DNA from 3 places in the Streptomyces sp. NPDC037083 genome. Region 1 is predicted to be linked to each of the others. Evidence: riboswitches for the same ligand, from Rfam matches in the RefSeq annotation. Region 1 holds a riboswitch; each other region holds the start of a gene.

Region 1 (5,195 bases):
TCAACCTGACCCCCCGATCAAGTCCCCCCTGGACACTTGGACGGTACCGCTCCATCGGGGCGTCGCGGTAGGTAGCGTCGCATGCTGTTGCCAACCGGTGCAGAGGCCCTTAATCGTCCGCTACCCGGCGATGCGCCAGAAAGCCAATTCTTTGAGCAAGCCGTCAACCACCGCACGTCAGTCCCAGAAGGGGAGTTGACAGAACCGGACAGGACCGGGCCGCTGTTCGGTCCGCGTCGAACCGGAGGGGCGCGGGATCCGTATTCTCTGATCATGGCCGCACCCACCGCATATACCGCGCGCACCGCGTACTCGCTCATCGCCACCGACCTGGACGGAACGCTGCTCCGCGGCGACGACACCTTCTCCGACCGGTCGCTCGACGCGCTCGCGCGGGTGGCGGCCGCCGGCGCACGCCACCTGGTGGTGACCGGACGTCCCGCGCCCCGGGTGCGGCCGCTGCTCGACCGTCTGCACAGCAGGGGGCTCGCGGTGTGCGGACAGGGCGCGCAGTTGTACGACGCCGGCGCGGATCGTCTGCTGTGGTCGGTCACCCTGGACCGGGAGCTGGCCGAGACAGCGCTCGGCAAGATCGAGGCGGAGGTCGGACAGCTGTACGCGGCCGTCGACCAGGACGGCGTCGACGGGCTGACGCTCATCGAGCCGGGCTACCGGATGCCGCACCCGACGCTGCCCGCCCTGCGCGTCGGCCGGCGCGACGACCTGTGGTGCGAGCCCATCAGCAAGGTGCTGCTGCGCCATCCCTTCCTGTCCGACGACGAGTTGGCGGCGACCGCCCGCTCGGTGGTCGGCTCGCTCGCCACCGTCACGATGTCGGGGCCGGGAACGGTCGAACTGCAGCCCTGCGGGATCACCAAGGCGACGGGTCTGGCCCTGGCCGCCGAACACCTGGGGCTGCGGCCCGAGGACACCGTCGCCTTCGGCGACATGCCCAACGACATCCCGATGTTCGACTGGGCGGCGCGCGGGGTCGCCATGGCGAACGCGCATCCGGAGCTCAAGGCGGTGGCCGACGAGGTCACGACGTCGAACGAGGACGACGGCGTGGCCGTCGTCCTCGAGCGACTGTTCCCGTGAGCCCGCGGGCCGCTGCCTGATCGGTCAGTACGCGCCGAACACGTTGTCGATCGAGCCGTAGCGCGCGGCCGCGTAGTTGCAGGCGGCGGTGATGTTCGCGACCGGGTCGTACGAGTCCCAGGACGTGCCGTCGACGTGGTAGGCGCGGAAGGTCGGGTCGATGACCTGCAGCAGCCCCTTGGACGGGATGCCCGCGGCCGCGTTGGAGTCCCACAGGTTGATGGCGTAGGGGTTGCCCGAGGACTCGCGGATGACGTTGCGGTAGATGCCGTCGTACGTGCCCGGGATGCCGTGCTGCGCCATGACGTGGAGGGACGCGCGGATCCAACCGTCGAGGTTGTCGGAGTAGCCGAGGCTGGTGGCGGTGGCGACGGTCGGGGTCGCCGCGGAGGCGCTGGTCGCGCCGATCAGCGGGAGTGCCAGCACGGCGATCCCGGTGCCGGCGACGGCGAGCTTGCGGGCGAGACGGGACGTGCGGGTGCGGCGGGGAGCAGCAGCGGACATGACGGATTTCCTCTCCGGCGCCTGCGAGGTGAGCTGTCGGGTTCGGGCGGGAGCTGCCCGGTCGCGTCCTGACGGTCGTGACTTCACCCCAAGCCGTGACGGACTGTCCGAGACATCCTGAAAATCCAGGACGTCAGGAACGTCCGCCGCGGCGACTTACCTGGTTCCCCCGCTCCTGCCGTGCGTTCTCGGTGGGTGTCATGGGCGGCGGCAGGATTAGGCGTCCGCCCGACAGGCCGGGAACGTATGCGAGAGCACATGTCCGGAACAAGTAGCGAATTCACAGATGCACCCTATTGACCTTGGTCTGTGGCCTATGGGGTGCTTGATCCTTTGTGGGTGCAAAGCGTCAACTCGCTTGAGGGGTGCGGAGGATCGGCGAAGGGCGGACCGGGGTCGGCCCGTGCGGTGAAGTGAGCCAAGTCACCGGCGTCCACAAGAGTGATGAAACGGGCATTAGGTCCAACTCATAGTCAATGGGCGGTCGATGGGTCGTTGGTCGGCGCCCGCCGTCGGGGGCCTGTTTTTCTCCGGCGCTTACGTGACAGGCGTCACGCCCGGCGGCGGGAGCGGCGGGGCGCGGGGGGCGGGGGAGTGTGGGGAGAGGTCGCAAGGAGGCGGCGCGGGGAGGCGGCGGCGCAGGGTGGCCTGCTCAGATGCGCCCCCACTTGGGGTCACCCCCTCGGGGTCGCCCTCCTCGGGGCGGCCGGCCCGCATGCGGGCGCGTTCCCCATGCGTCCCGTCGGCGCCGGCAGGGGGCGCGCCCTGGATTTCGACGGAGGTGTCGCGGGTTTCGACGGGGGTCCCGTCCGGCGTGTCGCCGCCAGGCGGGTGCCGGTTCCGCGGGCTGCCGGGTTCGGGTCGGCCTCGGCGGGTGGCGGGGGGCATGAAACGCTACCCTCGGGTAATCCGATGGATGTCTGCCCATATGGCCTGATCAGAAACTTAGAGGGCGTAATCCGGTACTGCCCGGCATGGCGGAGGCACCTCCCGGGCGAGTGCATTCGAGCTCGGGGGACGTGGGGGCTATCGGTGATCGAAACGTGACCGGATACGCTGACTTGAGTGAGGGCAGCGACCTATCGACAAACCGCGTAATCGCCAGTAGACACCAGCAGACAGGAGACCCCTCGTGACCGTCGTCGGGCCGTTCGGGCTGAGCGTGCGGGACCAGGCTCTCGAAGCCGATGTCCAGGCCGGATTGACGGCTGTCGAGGAAGGCTTGCTCGAGGCCACCAAGAGTGCGGTTCCCTTCATCACGGAGGCCGCCCAGCACCTCGTGCGGGCGGGCGGGAAGCGGTTCCGGCCGCTGCTCGTGGTGCTCGCCTCGCAGTTCGGTGACCCCTACGCGCCGGGTGTCGTGCCGTCGGCCGTCGTGGTGGAGCTGACCCACCTGGCCACGCTGTACCACGACGACGTGATGGACGAGGCCGCCGTGCGGCGCGGGGTGCCCAGCGCGAACGCCCGCTGGGGGAACTCCGTCGCCGTCCTCACGGGAGACTTCCTCTTCGCGCGCGCCTCGCACATCCTGGCCGACCTCGGACCGGAGGCGGTGCGGGTGCAGGCGGAGGCGTTCGAGCGGCTGGTCACCGGGCAGATCCTGGAGACGGCGGGGCCCACGGACGGGCGCGACCCGGTCGAGCACTACCTCGACGTCCTCGGCGGCAAGACCGGCTCGCTGGTCGCGGTGGCGTGCCGGTTCGGCGCGATGATGTCGGGCGCCGACGAGACCGTCGTCGACGTCCTGACGCAGTACGGCGAGCGGCTGGGCGTCGCGTTCCAGCTGGCGGACGACGTCCTGGACATCGCTTCCGACTCGCACGAGTCCGGCAAGACGCCCGGAACGGATCTGCGCGAGGGCGTTCCCACGCTGCCCGTGCTGCGGCTGCGGGAGAGGGCGGCGCGGCTGTCGCTGCCCGAGGACATCGCCCTGTGCGAGCTGCTGGACTCCGACCTGAGCGACGACGCCCGGCTCGCCGAGGCCCTGGAGGCGCTCCGGGCCCACCCGGCGCTGGAGCAGGCCCGCCGGGACACGGTGCGGTACGCGGAGGACGCTCGCGCTGCCCTGGCGCCGCTGCGGGAGTGCGACGCGAAGGCGGCGCTGCTGGAACTCTGCGACGCGGTGGTCCACCGAGCCGGCTGACCCGGCCCGCGCCCCACCCCTCACTTCCTCGCCCCCACCACCCCTCGCCCTCGTCCCCGTCACGTCCGGTACCGCGCGTCGAGCCCCGGCCGCGGCCCCTGCGCCGGCCCGCCGGGCAGGCGGGCCGGCGGACCGGCGCAGGGGGTCGCCGGACGGAAGCCTTCCTCGCGCCTGCCGCCTCCGCTCCGCCGATCGAGCGGACCGGCCACCCCTACGGGTAGGGGGCGGTCTCGGCGGGTCGTGTCATACCGCAGGCGTACGCGGAGTTGAGTCCCCGGGTTGACGCTTCCGAGTGGCCGATTTGGTCAGATGGTGACTACGGAAAACACCACTCCTCACCGATTCGGGTGAGAATGGCGGCTTGGGGCGGGGAAACGCAGCGTGATGACCAGCCGCCGCCGACGACGGAGGTAAGGCACACATGGCACCGAAGGCATCCGACGACACCATCACCGGCGGGGAGGCGGCCGGCGGGGAGGTCGACGACCTGCGTCCCGGGCGGCGCAAGGCCGTGCGGTACGTCGTCCCGGTCACCGTGATCGGTGTCGCGGCGGCGACGATCGGGCTCGTCCCGGCGCTCGCCGACTCCGGCGATCCCGACCTGCCGAAGATCACCGCGCAGCAGCTCCTCGACAAGATCGCCGCCTCGGACGTGCAGCAGCTGTCCGGAACGGTGAAGATCACCACCGATCTCGGGCTGCCCGACCTCGGCGGGCTGGAGAGCGGGCTCCTCTCCGGAGTCGCCCAGGGCGATGACGGTTCGTCCGCCGACCCCTCCGCCAAGCTCACCGAACTGGCCTCCGGCACGCACACCCTGCGCGTCGCCGCCGACGGCCCGGACAAGCAGAAGCTCTCGCTGCTGGAGAACGCCGCCGAGTACAGCGTCATCCACAACGGCAAGAACGTGTGGGGGTACGACAGCGGATCCAACGAGGTCTACCACTCCACCGTCGACGAGAGCTCCGACAAGGCGCGGACCCCCGTTCCCGCCACGCCCAAGGACCTCACCGAGGACGCCCTCAAGGCGGTCGACGACACGACCTCCGTGACCGTCGACGGCACCGTCCAGGTCGCCGGCCGCGACGCCTACAAGCTGCTGGTCAAGCCGAAGCAGTCCGGTTCCACGGTCGGTGCGGTCAGCGTGGCCGTGGACGCGAAGACGGGCCTGCCGCTGAAGTTCACGCTCACCCCGGCGAGCGGCGGCGCCGCCGTCGTGGACGCGGGCTTCACCCAGGTCACCTTCGCCAAGCCCGCCGCGTCCACCTTCGACTTCACCGCCCCCAAGGGCGCGAAGGTCACCGAGGGCGACGAGATCGACGAGAGCGGCAAGGGCGACGAGGGGAGCAGGCCGGCTCCCGGGCAGCGCGAGCCCGACGACTTCGCCGGGGGCCTCGGCGGCCCGGACGGTCCCGAGGGCCTCAACGTCATCGGCGAGGGCTGGACCTCCGTC
Region 2 (5,195 bases), on a different contig from region 1:
CCGCACCACCTTCGACTACCGCCACGGCGACGGCCACGTCAGCCGCGAGCGGCGCGAGACCTACGACCGGGGCGACGGCGCGACGATCCTGCTCTACGACCCCGACCGGCGCACGGTCTTGCTGACCCGTCAGTTCCGGCTGCCCGCCTACGTCAACGGGCACCCCGACGGCATGCTGCTGGAGACCGCCGCCGGACTCCTGGACGGCGACGACCCGCAGGAGGCCATCCGCAGGGAGGCGGCGGAGGAGACCGGACGCACCGTTCACGACGTCCAGCACGTGTTCGACGCGTTCATGAGTCCGGGCTCGGTCACGGAGCGCCTCAGTTTCTTCGCCGCCCCCTACGACGCCTCCGTCCCCGGCGTCGACACCGCGGGCGTGCCGGCGGAGGGCGAGGACATCACCGTCGTCGAACTGCCCTTCGCCGAGGCCCTCGACCTCGTCCGCACCGGTGCGATCGCGGACGCCAAGACCATCATGCTGCTCCAGTGGGCCGCGCTGGACGGGCCGTTCGGGCCGTCCGCGGTCAGCCCACGCCGATCACGGTGAGATCGGCCAGCGGCAGCGTGTGCTGGGTCTGCAGGACCTTCGCGCGCAGGTAGCGGACGTTGTGCGGGGTGGTGAACACGCCCGTCGGGACACGGTCGTGGACGTCGATGCCCAGCCCTCGCAGCTGGTCGGCCTTGTCCGGGTTGTTGGACAGGAGGTCCAGGCTCGTGATGCCCAGGGCGCGCAGCATCTGGGCGGCGGCCGTGTAGTCGCGGTCGTCCTCGGGCAGGCCGAGGGCGGCGTTCGCCTCGTAGGTGTCCAGGCCCTGGTCCTGGAGGGCGTACGCGTCGAGCTTGTTGTAGAGGCCGATGCCGCGGCCCTCCTGGCGGAGGTAGAGCAGCACCCCGCCCGTCACGGCTATGCGCTCGACCGCCTCGCGCAACTGCGGCCCGCAGTCGCAGCGGGCGGAGCCGAAGACGTCGCCGGTGAGGCACTCGGAGTGCAGCCGCACCAGCGGGGTGGCGCCGGGCGCGGGCTCGCCGAGGACGACGGCGACGTGCTCCTGGCCGTCGGCCAGACCGTGGAAGGTGACCAGTTCGGCGTTCACGGAGTAGCCGTCGGGGAAGCGCAGCGGTACTCGGACGCGGGCGCGCGGGGTGGCGGCGGGGGTGGCGGGCATGCGGGTCTCCCGGGTCCGGAGGGCGATGACAGGGTGGTGCCAGGCCGGTCGCTGTTTCAGATTTGAAGCAGATCCGACGAAGCGAGACCCTACCTCGTGCTTTAAAGTTGAAGCAACTGCTTTGTGGCACGGCTCACGATGCGCCCGCCCACGAAGCGCCCCGATCGCTATGCGCCGGGGTGCGGGGCCCGGGGGGGGCGACGGCTCGGAGGGCTGAGGAGGCTCAGGGGACTCGGCAGGCTTGGCAGGCCCGGCGGGCTAGGAGGGCTCGGTGGGCTCTGAGGGCTGGGAAGGTCCGGAGGGGCCGCTGCAGGGTGTTGAGCGGCGGCGCCACGGGAGGTCCTCGGGTGCGGCCTCGTCGCCGCCGTCCCCCTGGAACCCTCGGGCGACCTGCGTGAAGATCTCCGCCAGCTGCCCCACCTGCTCTGGCGTGAGCCGGTCGAACAGGCCGGCGCGGACGGTCTCGACGTGGCCGGGCGCGACCTTCCGCAGGACCGCCATGCCCTCGTCCGTCAGGACCGCCACGCTGCCGCGCTTGTCCCAGCGGCATTCCTCGCGTCGCACCAGCCCGTCCTTCTCCAGCCGGGACACCGCGTAGGTCAGCCTGCTGCGGGTGATCTTCAGCTGCTCCGCGAGGTCGGTCATCCGCAGCCGCCGCTCCGGGGTCTCGGAGAGGTTGGCGAGGATGGAGTAATACAGGTGGGGCATGCCGGCTTCCTGCTGGAGCTGCCGGTCGATCGCGTCCTCCAGGAGGAGGTACCCGGCCACGTAGGCGCGCCAGGCGCGCTGCTCCTCGGGGGTGAGCCAACGAGTCGTCATGCGGCCAGTGTAAGTTTGTTTCAAACTTGAACCAAGAGTGCCGTCGCGGGACCACCGTCACACCAGCCGCCGTCGGACCGAGCCCGGGGAGCACGCCGATGCCGTACCCGTACGTCCTGCTGTCCGCAGCCGTCTCCCTCGACGGCTACCTGGACGACACCACGCCCGAGCGCCTGCTGCTGTCCAGCCGCGCCGACTTCGACCGCGTCGACGAGGTACGGGCCTCCGTGGACGCCATCCTCATCGGCGCCGGCACGATCCGCGCCGACAATCCGCGGCTCCTCGTGAACTCCCCCGAGCGCCGCGCCGCCCGCGTCGCCGCAGGACTGCCGCCGTACCCCCTCAAGGTCACCGTCAGCGGCTCCGGCGACCTGGACCCGAAGGCCAACTTCTGGCACACCGGCGGCGAGAAGGCCGTCTACACCACGGAGAAGGGCGCCGAGCGGGCCCGCGCCCTCGGCATCGCCGCGGACGTCGTCCCGCTCGGCCCCGAACTCGACTGGCGCCGCCTCCTCGAACACCTCCACGACGTCCTCGGCGTACGCCGTCTCATGGTCGAGGGCGGCGGCACCGTCCACACCCAGCTGCTCCAGCAGGGCCTCGCCGACGAACTCCAGCTCGTCGTCGCCCCCCTGTTCGTCGGCGACCCGGACGCCCCCCGCCTGTTCGGGCCGGGCGGCTACCAGGGCGGACGTCTGCGCCTGGTGGAGACCCGGCGCATCGAGGACGTCGTCCTGAACCGCTACGAGCCCACCGCACCCGGCGCCGGACCGCTGCCCGCCGCGGCCGACCGGCACTGGCTGTCCCTCGCCTGCGAGCTCGCCGAGCTGTGCCCGCCCTCGCGGACCGCCTTCAGCGTCGGGGCGGTGATCGTGGCCGCCGACGGCACGGAACTGGCACGCGGCCACTCCCGCGAGGGGGGCGACCCGGTCGTGCACGCCGAGGAGGCGGCCCTCGCCAAGCTCGACCCCGCCGACCCGCGGCTGCCCACGGCCACCGTCTACAGCAGCCTCGAACCCTGCGCCCGCCGTTCCTCGCGCCCCTCGCCCTGCGCTCGGCTCATCCTCGACGCGGGCGTGCGCCGGGTGGTCACGGCCTGGCGCGAGCCGGACACCTTCGTGACGGCGGCGGACGGCACCGGAATGCTGACGGCCGCGGGCGTCGACGTCGTCGTGCTGCCGGAGTACGAGGAGCGGGCGAAGGCACCGAACCGGCACCTGGCGTGAGGCCGCGGTCAACCGTGGTGTTTCACCTCCCGCAGATGACGTACACTGGAGTCACAACGACGCGGGGTGGAGCAGCTCGGTAGCTCGCTGGGCTCATAACCCAGAGGTCGCAGGTTCAAATCCTGTCCCCGCTACTGAAGGCCGAGGGCCGGAATCCAACAGGGTTCCGGCCCTCGGTGTATTCCGTCTCGTATGCCTCGCGCCCACCTTTCCCCCTCACTTTCTTACGCATGGTGACCAGGTGACCGCCCTGCGCATCAAGGTTGAGTCGCCATCAAAACGCCTGTGACTGCCGAGGTGTGCGGCAGGCAGGTCAACTCGCCCGTTTTTCACCGCTGGTGGCCCGAAAGTCCAGGCCGGAAATGTTGTTGATCAAGCAGAACAGCTTGGAAACCCACCCCTGGGTCTATTAACGTTCGATAACGCAGCGCGGTCGTCCCAGCCGGCACCAGAGTCGGCTCCGTGCGCACGCGCCGAATCCCGCAAGGGAACCGGGGAACCACCAACTTGGGGTGAATCGCGCGGAAGTCACCGTGAACTCGCAGAGTCCACGGTCGGTATACGCGCGTAGGAGACCTTCCCGCTCCGAACCCGTCAGCTAACCCGGTAGGCGACGGAAGGAAAGGAGCGCGCCCGCGTGGCGTCCAACCCGCCTGCCCCCGAGGCCCCGTACGCGCCGAGCCAGCGGTCCACCGAGACCTTCGGCTACGGCGGCTACCGCACCGACGAGGGCCCCTGGGAGGAATGGAACCCCACCGCGGAGTCCGTTCGCCCGGTCCGGGGCAAGCACCGGGTCGCCAAGCAGCGCGGCGGCGGGTTCGCCCGCAGCTCCACCGTCCTCGGCGTCGGCGTCATCGCCGCCGTCAGCGCGGGCGGAATGGCGAGCGCCAACACCGGCAAGGCCCCGGTCTCCATCTCGATGCCGGACATGCCCAACGTGGGCTCCCTCATCTCCGACGAGGACCCCGCCCAGGAAGCCGCGCCCGCCCTGGCGAGCTTCGGGTCCGAGACCGCCGTCGACACCGAGGAGAGCGCCGCCGACGCCGGCGAGGCCCTCCGCAGCCGGATCATGGCGCAGGCCGAGTCGCAGCAGACCCAGTTCGAGGTCAAGGCCGCCGAGGCCGCCAAGAAGGCCGAGGCCGACGCCGCCGCCAAGGCCGAGAAGGAGGCGGAGGCCGAGGCCGCCGCCGCGAAGAAGAAGGCCGCCGAGGAGGCAGCCGAGAAGGCCGAGGCCGCGCGCCTGGCCGAACTGGCCAAGCAGTACACGCTGCCGACCTCCTCGTACACGATCACCTCGACCTTCGGCCAGGCCGGTTCCCTGTGGTCCTCCGGGTACCACACCGGTCTCGACTTCGCCGCGCCCACGGGCACGCTCATCAAGGCCGTCCACAGCGGCACCATCACCGAGGCGGGCTGGGCCGGTTCCTACGGCTACCGCACCATCCTCACGCTGGACGACGGCACCGAGCTCTGGTTCTGCCACCAGTCGTCGATCAACGTCAGCGTCGGCCAGAAGGTCGCCACCGGCGATGTGATCGGCCGCGTGGGCGCGACCGGAAACGTCACCGGCGCCCACCTCCACCTCGAGGTCCACCCGGGTGGCAGCTCCGAAGGCATCGACCCGGCGGCGTGGCTGCGCAGCAAGGGCCTCAACCCCTGAGACGTGCCTGAGGCGTCCCGGAGAACTCCCGAAGACGTCCCGGAGACGTCCGGGAGACGTCCCTTCGGGGAGACTCCGTACGGCGCGGGACACCCGTACGACGCGGGGCACTCCGTACGACCTCATCGGGGAACCCTGACCGGTCCCCGGCAGCCCTGACGGCCACCCCCGACGTCAGGGCTGCCGGTCTGTCGGGCCACACGCCGTTCACGCGTTCTTCGCAGGCCGCGTGGAATGGGCGTGGCCCGTGTGACCGTTGAGATGACACATGACTTCCCTTCGCACACTCGGCTCCTCCGACCTCGAGGTCTTCCCGCTCTC
Region 3 (5,195 bases), on a different contig from region 1:
CCTGTCCGCGGGAAGTTGCCCGGCGGGCCGACGGCATTCGATGATGTTGGGGCTTGATCGCACCTGTTCGAATCAGTGGGGGTTTGATGCCCGAGATCGCCGACAACGGCCGTACGTGGCTCCTTTCGGGGCCCACGAGCAGCTACGCCCTCCACCTCACCGAGGCCGCCGAGCTGATCCATCTGCACTGGGGCCCGCGCATCGCGCTCGCGGACGCCGAGGCCCTCGCCGCGCTCGCGCTGCCGGAACGCGGGGCGTCCTTCGAGGCCCCGCTCGACGGCCACGAGGAGTACCCGGTCGAGGGCGGTCCCCGCTTCGTCCGGCCCGCGCTGTCGGTGCGCACCGAAGCGCGGCGCGGCACCGAGTGGACCTTCGAGGCGCACGAGACCGACGGCGACGAACTCCGGCTGCGGTTCCGTGACGCCGGGCTGAGCGTCACCCTGCACTACCGGATGCGCGGCGACGTCGTCGAGCGGTGGGCGACCCTGCGCAACGAGGGTGAGCAGCCGCTGGAGCTGCTCCGGGCGGACTCGGCCACCTGGACCCTGCCCATGCGTGACGACTGGCGGCTGTCGCAGCTGCACGGGCGCTGGGCCGCCGAGTCGCGGCTCACGCGGTCCGCGCTCACCTACGGCGAGAAGGTCATCGGCAGCCGCCGCGGCCACACCGGACACCAGCACCTGCCCTGGGTCGCCCTCGACACCGACGCGACCGAGGAGCGCGGCGAGGTCTACGGCTGCGCCCTCGGCTGGTCCGGCTCGTGGCGCATCGCCGTCGCCCAGCTCCCCGACGCGCGCGTGCAGATCACCGGCGGCGCCGGATACGACGACTCGGGCCTGCTGCGCCTCGCGTCGGGCGAGGACTTCACCGCGCCCGTCTTCGCCGGCCTGTGGACCGACGCCGGTTTCGGCGGCGCGAGCCGCGCCTGGCACGCCTATCAGCGCACCCACGTGATCCCGGCCGCCGAGCAGGACCGGCCGGTGCTGTTCAACTCGTGGGAGGCCACCTACTTCGACATCTCCGAGGAGCAGCAGGCGAACCTCGCCCGGCGCGCCGCGGCGATCGGGGTGGAGCTGTTCGTCGTCGACGACGGGTGGTTCGGGGCGCGCACCGGCGACCACGCGGGGCTCGGCGACTGGCGGCCCAACCCCGACCGCTTCCCCAACGGCCTGAAACCCCTCGGGGAGTACGTGCACGCCCTCGGCATGCAGTTCGGCGTCTGGGTCGAGCCCGAGATGGTCAACCCGGACAGCGACCTGTACCGGGCGCACCCCGACTGGGTGCAGTTCCAACCGGGACGAAAGCGGACGGAGTTCCGCAATCAGCTCATGTTGAACCTCGCGCGCGAGGACGTCCAGGAGTACCTCTGGGAGCAGCTCGACGCCCTCCTGTCCAGCGCGCCGATCGACTACGTCAAGTGGGACTTCAACCGCTGCTTCACCGACGCCGGCTGGCCGGACGACCCCTACCCGCAGCGCCTGTGGGTCGACCACGTGCGCGCCCTCTACGGCCTCCTGGACCGGCTGCGGGCTGCCCACCCGGGCGTCGCCTTCGAGTCCTGCTCGGGCGGTGGCGGGCGCATCGACCTGGGGATCATGAGCCGCACCGACCAGGTGTGGACCTCCGACAACACCGATCCGCTCGACCGGCTCGACATCCAGCACGGCTTCAGCCAGCTGCACCCCGCCCGGGTCATGGCCGCATGGGTCACCGACAGCCCCAACACGCAGCTCAACGGGCGGGTCAGCTCGCTGCGCTTTCGGTTCGTCAGCGCCATGGCCGGGGTGCTCGGCGTCGGCGGGGATCTCGCCGAGTGGAGCGAGGAGGAGCTCGCCGAGGCGCGCGGATGGGTGGACCTCTACAAGGACATCCGGCCCCTGGTGCAGCACGGCGACCTCTACCGGCTGCGTCCGCCGACGGGCGGACTGAGCGCCGTTCAGTACCTGCGCGGCGACGAGACCGTCGTCCTCGCCTGGCTCCAGGCGCAGCGGTTCGGTGAGCCCGTTCCCGCGCTGCGGCTGCGGGGGCTCGACCCGACAGCCTCGTACGAATGCCGTGAAACGGGCGAAGTGCACCGGGGTGCGGTACTGCTGCACCACGGGCTGCGTACCGGTCTGCGCGGCGACCTCGATGCGACGGTTATCCGCCTGCGTCGCATCTGAGCTTTCTGTCCGAATTGGATCCTTTGTTTGAACTCGCTATGTAATAAAGGGTCCTGGAGAAGTGTCACGTGAGCAGCGTCATAGCTGTGACCGTGCGTCGCCCGTCATGTTCACGTAATTCGCGTGTGATTCAAGGGTGCTTGGTGAATTGGCGGCGGTGCGATTCACGGAGCGTGACCGGGAATTCCCGCAGGGGATCAAGTAGAGGGCGTCGGCCGTACAACCTCTGCTTGTCCCTGTGCGTCCTGGTCGCTTACGTTCCACACCAATCCGGACGGACGCCCAATCCTGCCGCCGCCCGGAGACCGCACACTCACCCGTGAACGGCAGGAGCGGGGGACCCACAGGCACAACCGCCTGTTCCGGTCCCGGAACAGGCTTGGGGTAAAGCCGCGCCTCGGCGCGGCCGGGCATCTCCAGTCCGCACCCGACAGCTCACCTCGCAGGCGCCGGAGAGGAATTCGCCATGCCCGCGAAGGGTAAGCACCGCCGTCCCAAGGCCCAGCGTTTCACCCGTTCCATAGCCGTCGCCGGAACCGGCGGCGCCGCGCTCGCCCTTCCGCTCATGGGCGCCTCCGGCGCTCACGCGGCCACCCCGGAATCCGTTGCGCAGACCGCCGGCCAGTCGGTCGCCCGAACCGTTTCGGAAAAGACCGTTCAGGCCGCCGCGGTGACCCGGAAGACCGCCACCTCGAAGACCTACACCGTGCGGTCCGGCGACTACCTCTCGAAGATCGCGGACGAGCAGAAGGTCAGCGGCGGCTGGCGGAAGCTCTACCAGGACAACCGCGAGGCCGTCGGTGACGACCCGTCGCTGATCCACCCCGGCCTCAAGCTGTCGATCGGCAAGAAGGCCGCGACCGGCGCCCCCAAGCCGTCCGGTTCGTCCTCTTCCTCCTCCAAGAGCTCGTCGAAGTCCTCGGCGTTCTCGAAGTCGTCGAAGGCCTCCGACGCGAAGGCGTCCACCTCGTCGTCCTCGAAGGCCACCCAGGCCTCCGAGACCGGCTCCAACGGCTTCGTGCTGCCGGTGGCCGGCGCCACCGTCGGCACCCCGTACCACCAGTCGGGCAGCATGTGGTCGAGCGGCTACCACACGGGCGTGGACTTCGTCGTCCCGACCGGCACCTCGCTCAAGGCCGTCGGCGCGGGCACCGTCGTGTCCGCGGGCTGGGGCGGCGCCTACGGCAACCAGGTCGTCATCCGGCTCGCCGACGGCTACTACGCCCAGTACGCCCACCTCTCGCAGCTCTCCGTCTCGGCCGGCCAGACCGTGACCGCGGGCCAGCAGGTCGGACTCTCCGGGGCGACCGGCAACGTGACCGGCCCGCACCTGCACTTCGAGATCCGCACCACGCCGGACTACGGCTCGGACGTGGACCCGATCGCGTACCTCCGCTCGCACGGCGTCAGCGTCGGCTGACCCTGCCGGTCTCGCCCGCTCGACGTCGATCGAGCGGGCGGACCCCCTCGCCTGACACGCAGTCGAAGGCCGCACCCGCCCGGGTCCGGCCTTCGACTGCGTGTCAGGCCCATGTCGGGTTCCGCACCGCCCGGAGTCATTCCCGTTTCAACGACTTTCGGGTGTGGCTCCCTATTCCCTGGTTGGCAAATTCTTTAGGAGTGGCTTATCTCACCGACCGTCAACCTCTGCCTACGGTCGCGTAAGTCACATTCGAAGGTGAATCATGAACTGCTGTGGCAGACGATTCGAAGAGTGACAACAGATCAGTGATCGGGTCGTACGTGGCGGTGGGGGACAGCTTCACCGAGGGCGTGGGCGACCCCGGCCCCGACGGGGCGTTCGTCGGCTGGGCGGACCGGCTCGCGGTCCTCCTCGCGGACCTGCGTCCCGAAGGCGACTTCAACTACACCAACCTCGCGGTCCGCGGAAAGCTGCTCGACCAGATCATGGAGGACCAGCTCCCCAGGGCGGTGGAACTCGCCCCGGACCTGGTCTCCTTCTGCGCGGGCGGCAACGACATCCTCCGTCCAGGAACCGACCCGGACGAGGTCGCCGAGCGCTTCGAGCGCGCGATCTCGGCCCTGACCGCCGTAGCCGGCACAGTCATGGTGACCACCGGCTTCGACACCCGCGGCGTCCCCGTGCTCAGGCACTTGCGCGGCAAGATCGCCACCTACAACGGGCACGTCCGTGCCGTCGCCGACCGGTACGGCTGCCCGGTGCTCGACCTGTGGTCCCTGAAGTCGGTTCAGGACCGCAGGGCCTGGGACGGCGACCGGCTCCACCTCTCCCCGGAGGGGCACACGCGCGTGGCGCTGCGCGCCGGCCAGGTCCTCCACCTGGAGGTGCCGGCCGACCCGGAGCAGCCGTGGCCGGCGCTCCCGCCGCGCGGCACCCTCGAGGTGCGGCGCGACGACGTCCAGTGGGCCCGCGAGTACCTGGTGCCGTGGATCGGGCGCCGGCTGCGCGGCGAGTCCTCCGGCGACCACGTGATAGCCAAGGGCACGCTGTCGCCGGACGACATCAGGATGCGGATCGCCGCCGTGGCCTGAGCGGGCCTCAGTGCGCGGACGCGGCCGGCCGTGGGCGTCCCACGGCCGGCCGCTCCACCCGTGAGGTGACCGTACGGGTGTGGCGACCGGAAGCGCGCCGACACGCGCGCTTGGGCGACCGCACGCACTCACGCCCGTCCGGCACACTCGGGGACCGGGCCCGCGCGCCCTTTTCCCGTACGCCCGTCACACCCGGAGAGGTCCGGGCGGAGGTGACGCGACGGTGGTCCACGAGTTCGACCGACCGCGGCCTGCCCCGGCGGCTCAGCGCTCCTCGGCGCTCGACGTCCCTGCGTCCAGGCCGAGTTCGCGGTTCAGTGCCTCGTCCACCCACTCCTGCGCCCTGGCCCGGGACACCGCGCCCTCGTACGACGTCAGTTGTACGGCGAGCCCGTCCAGCAGGGCCGTCAGGCGCAGCGCCGTGCCCTCCGGGTCCGGGCAGCGGAACTCGCCCGCGGTCACGCCCTCCGCGATCACCCCGGCGAGCGCGGCCTTCCACTCCCTGTCGAGATCCCGGGC

What was found. Region 1 has a riboswitch for cyclic di-AMP ahead of ACZ7DE_RS03970 (transglycosylase SLT domain-containing protein). Riboswitches for the same ligand answer to the same signal wherever they lie in the genome.
Region 2: it holds a riboswitch for cyclic di-AMP, as region 1 does, so the genes downstream of both, ACZ7DE_RS28545 (M23 family metallopeptidase) here and ACZ7DE_RS03970 (transglycosylase SLT domain-containing protein) in region 1, are expected to answer to the same signal.
Region 3: it holds a riboswitch for cyclic di-AMP, as region 1 does, so the genes downstream of both, ACZ7DE_RS08645 (M23 family metallopeptidase) here and ACZ7DE_RS03970 (transglycosylase SLT domain-containing protein) in region 1, are expected to answer to the same signal.

Annotation. Positions count from the first base shown of each region.
Region 1 covers NZ_JBVJSQ010000001.1:855,025-860,219, reverse strand. Annotated here, with positions in the region: gene ACZ7DE_RS03975 (HAD family hydrolase) at 274-1,098, shown strand; gene ACZ7DE_RS03970 (transglycosylase SLT domain-containing protein) at 1,123-1,602, opposite strand; cyclic di-AMP (ydaO/yuaA leader) riboswitch at 1,606-1,806, opposite strand; gene ACZ7DE_RS03965 (polyprenyl synthetase family protein) at 2,735-3,745, shown strand; gene ACZ7DE_RS03960 (LolA family protein) at 4,167-5,195, shown strand, end outside.
Region 2 covers NZ_JBVJSQ010000012.1:23,284-28,478, reverse strand. Annotated here, with positions in the region: gene ACZ7DE_RS28570 (NUDIX domain-containing protein) at 1-550, shown strand, start outside; gene ACZ7DE_RS28565 (GTP cyclohydrolase II) at 528-1,169, opposite strand; gene ACZ7DE_RS28560 (MarR family winged helix-turn-helix transcriptional regulator) at 1,428-1,988, opposite strand; gene ACZ7DE_RS28555 (dihydrofolate reductase family protein) at 2,087-3,214, shown strand; tRNA gene ACZ7DE_RS28550 (tRNA-Met) at 3,275-3,348, shown strand; cyclic di-AMP (ydaO/yuaA leader) riboswitch at 3,676-3,842, shown strand; gene ACZ7DE_RS28545 (M23 family metallopeptidase) at 3,852-4,874, shown strand; gene ACZ7DE_RS28540 (aldo/keto reductase) at 5,143-5,195, shown strand, end outside.
Region 3 covers NZ_JBVJSQ010000003.1:5,812-11,006, forward strand. Annotated here, with positions in the region: gene ACZ7DE_RS08640 (alpha-galactosidase) at 87-2,162, shown strand; cyclic di-AMP (ydaO/yuaA leader) riboswitch at 2,467-2,624, shown strand; gene ACZ7DE_RS08645 (M23 family metallopeptidase) at 2,629-3,582, shown strand; gene ACZ7DE_RS08650 (SGNH/GDSL hydrolase family protein) at 3,891-4,676, shown strand; gene ACZ7DE_RS08655 (TetR/AcrR family transcriptional regulator) at 4,941-5,195, opposite strand, start outside.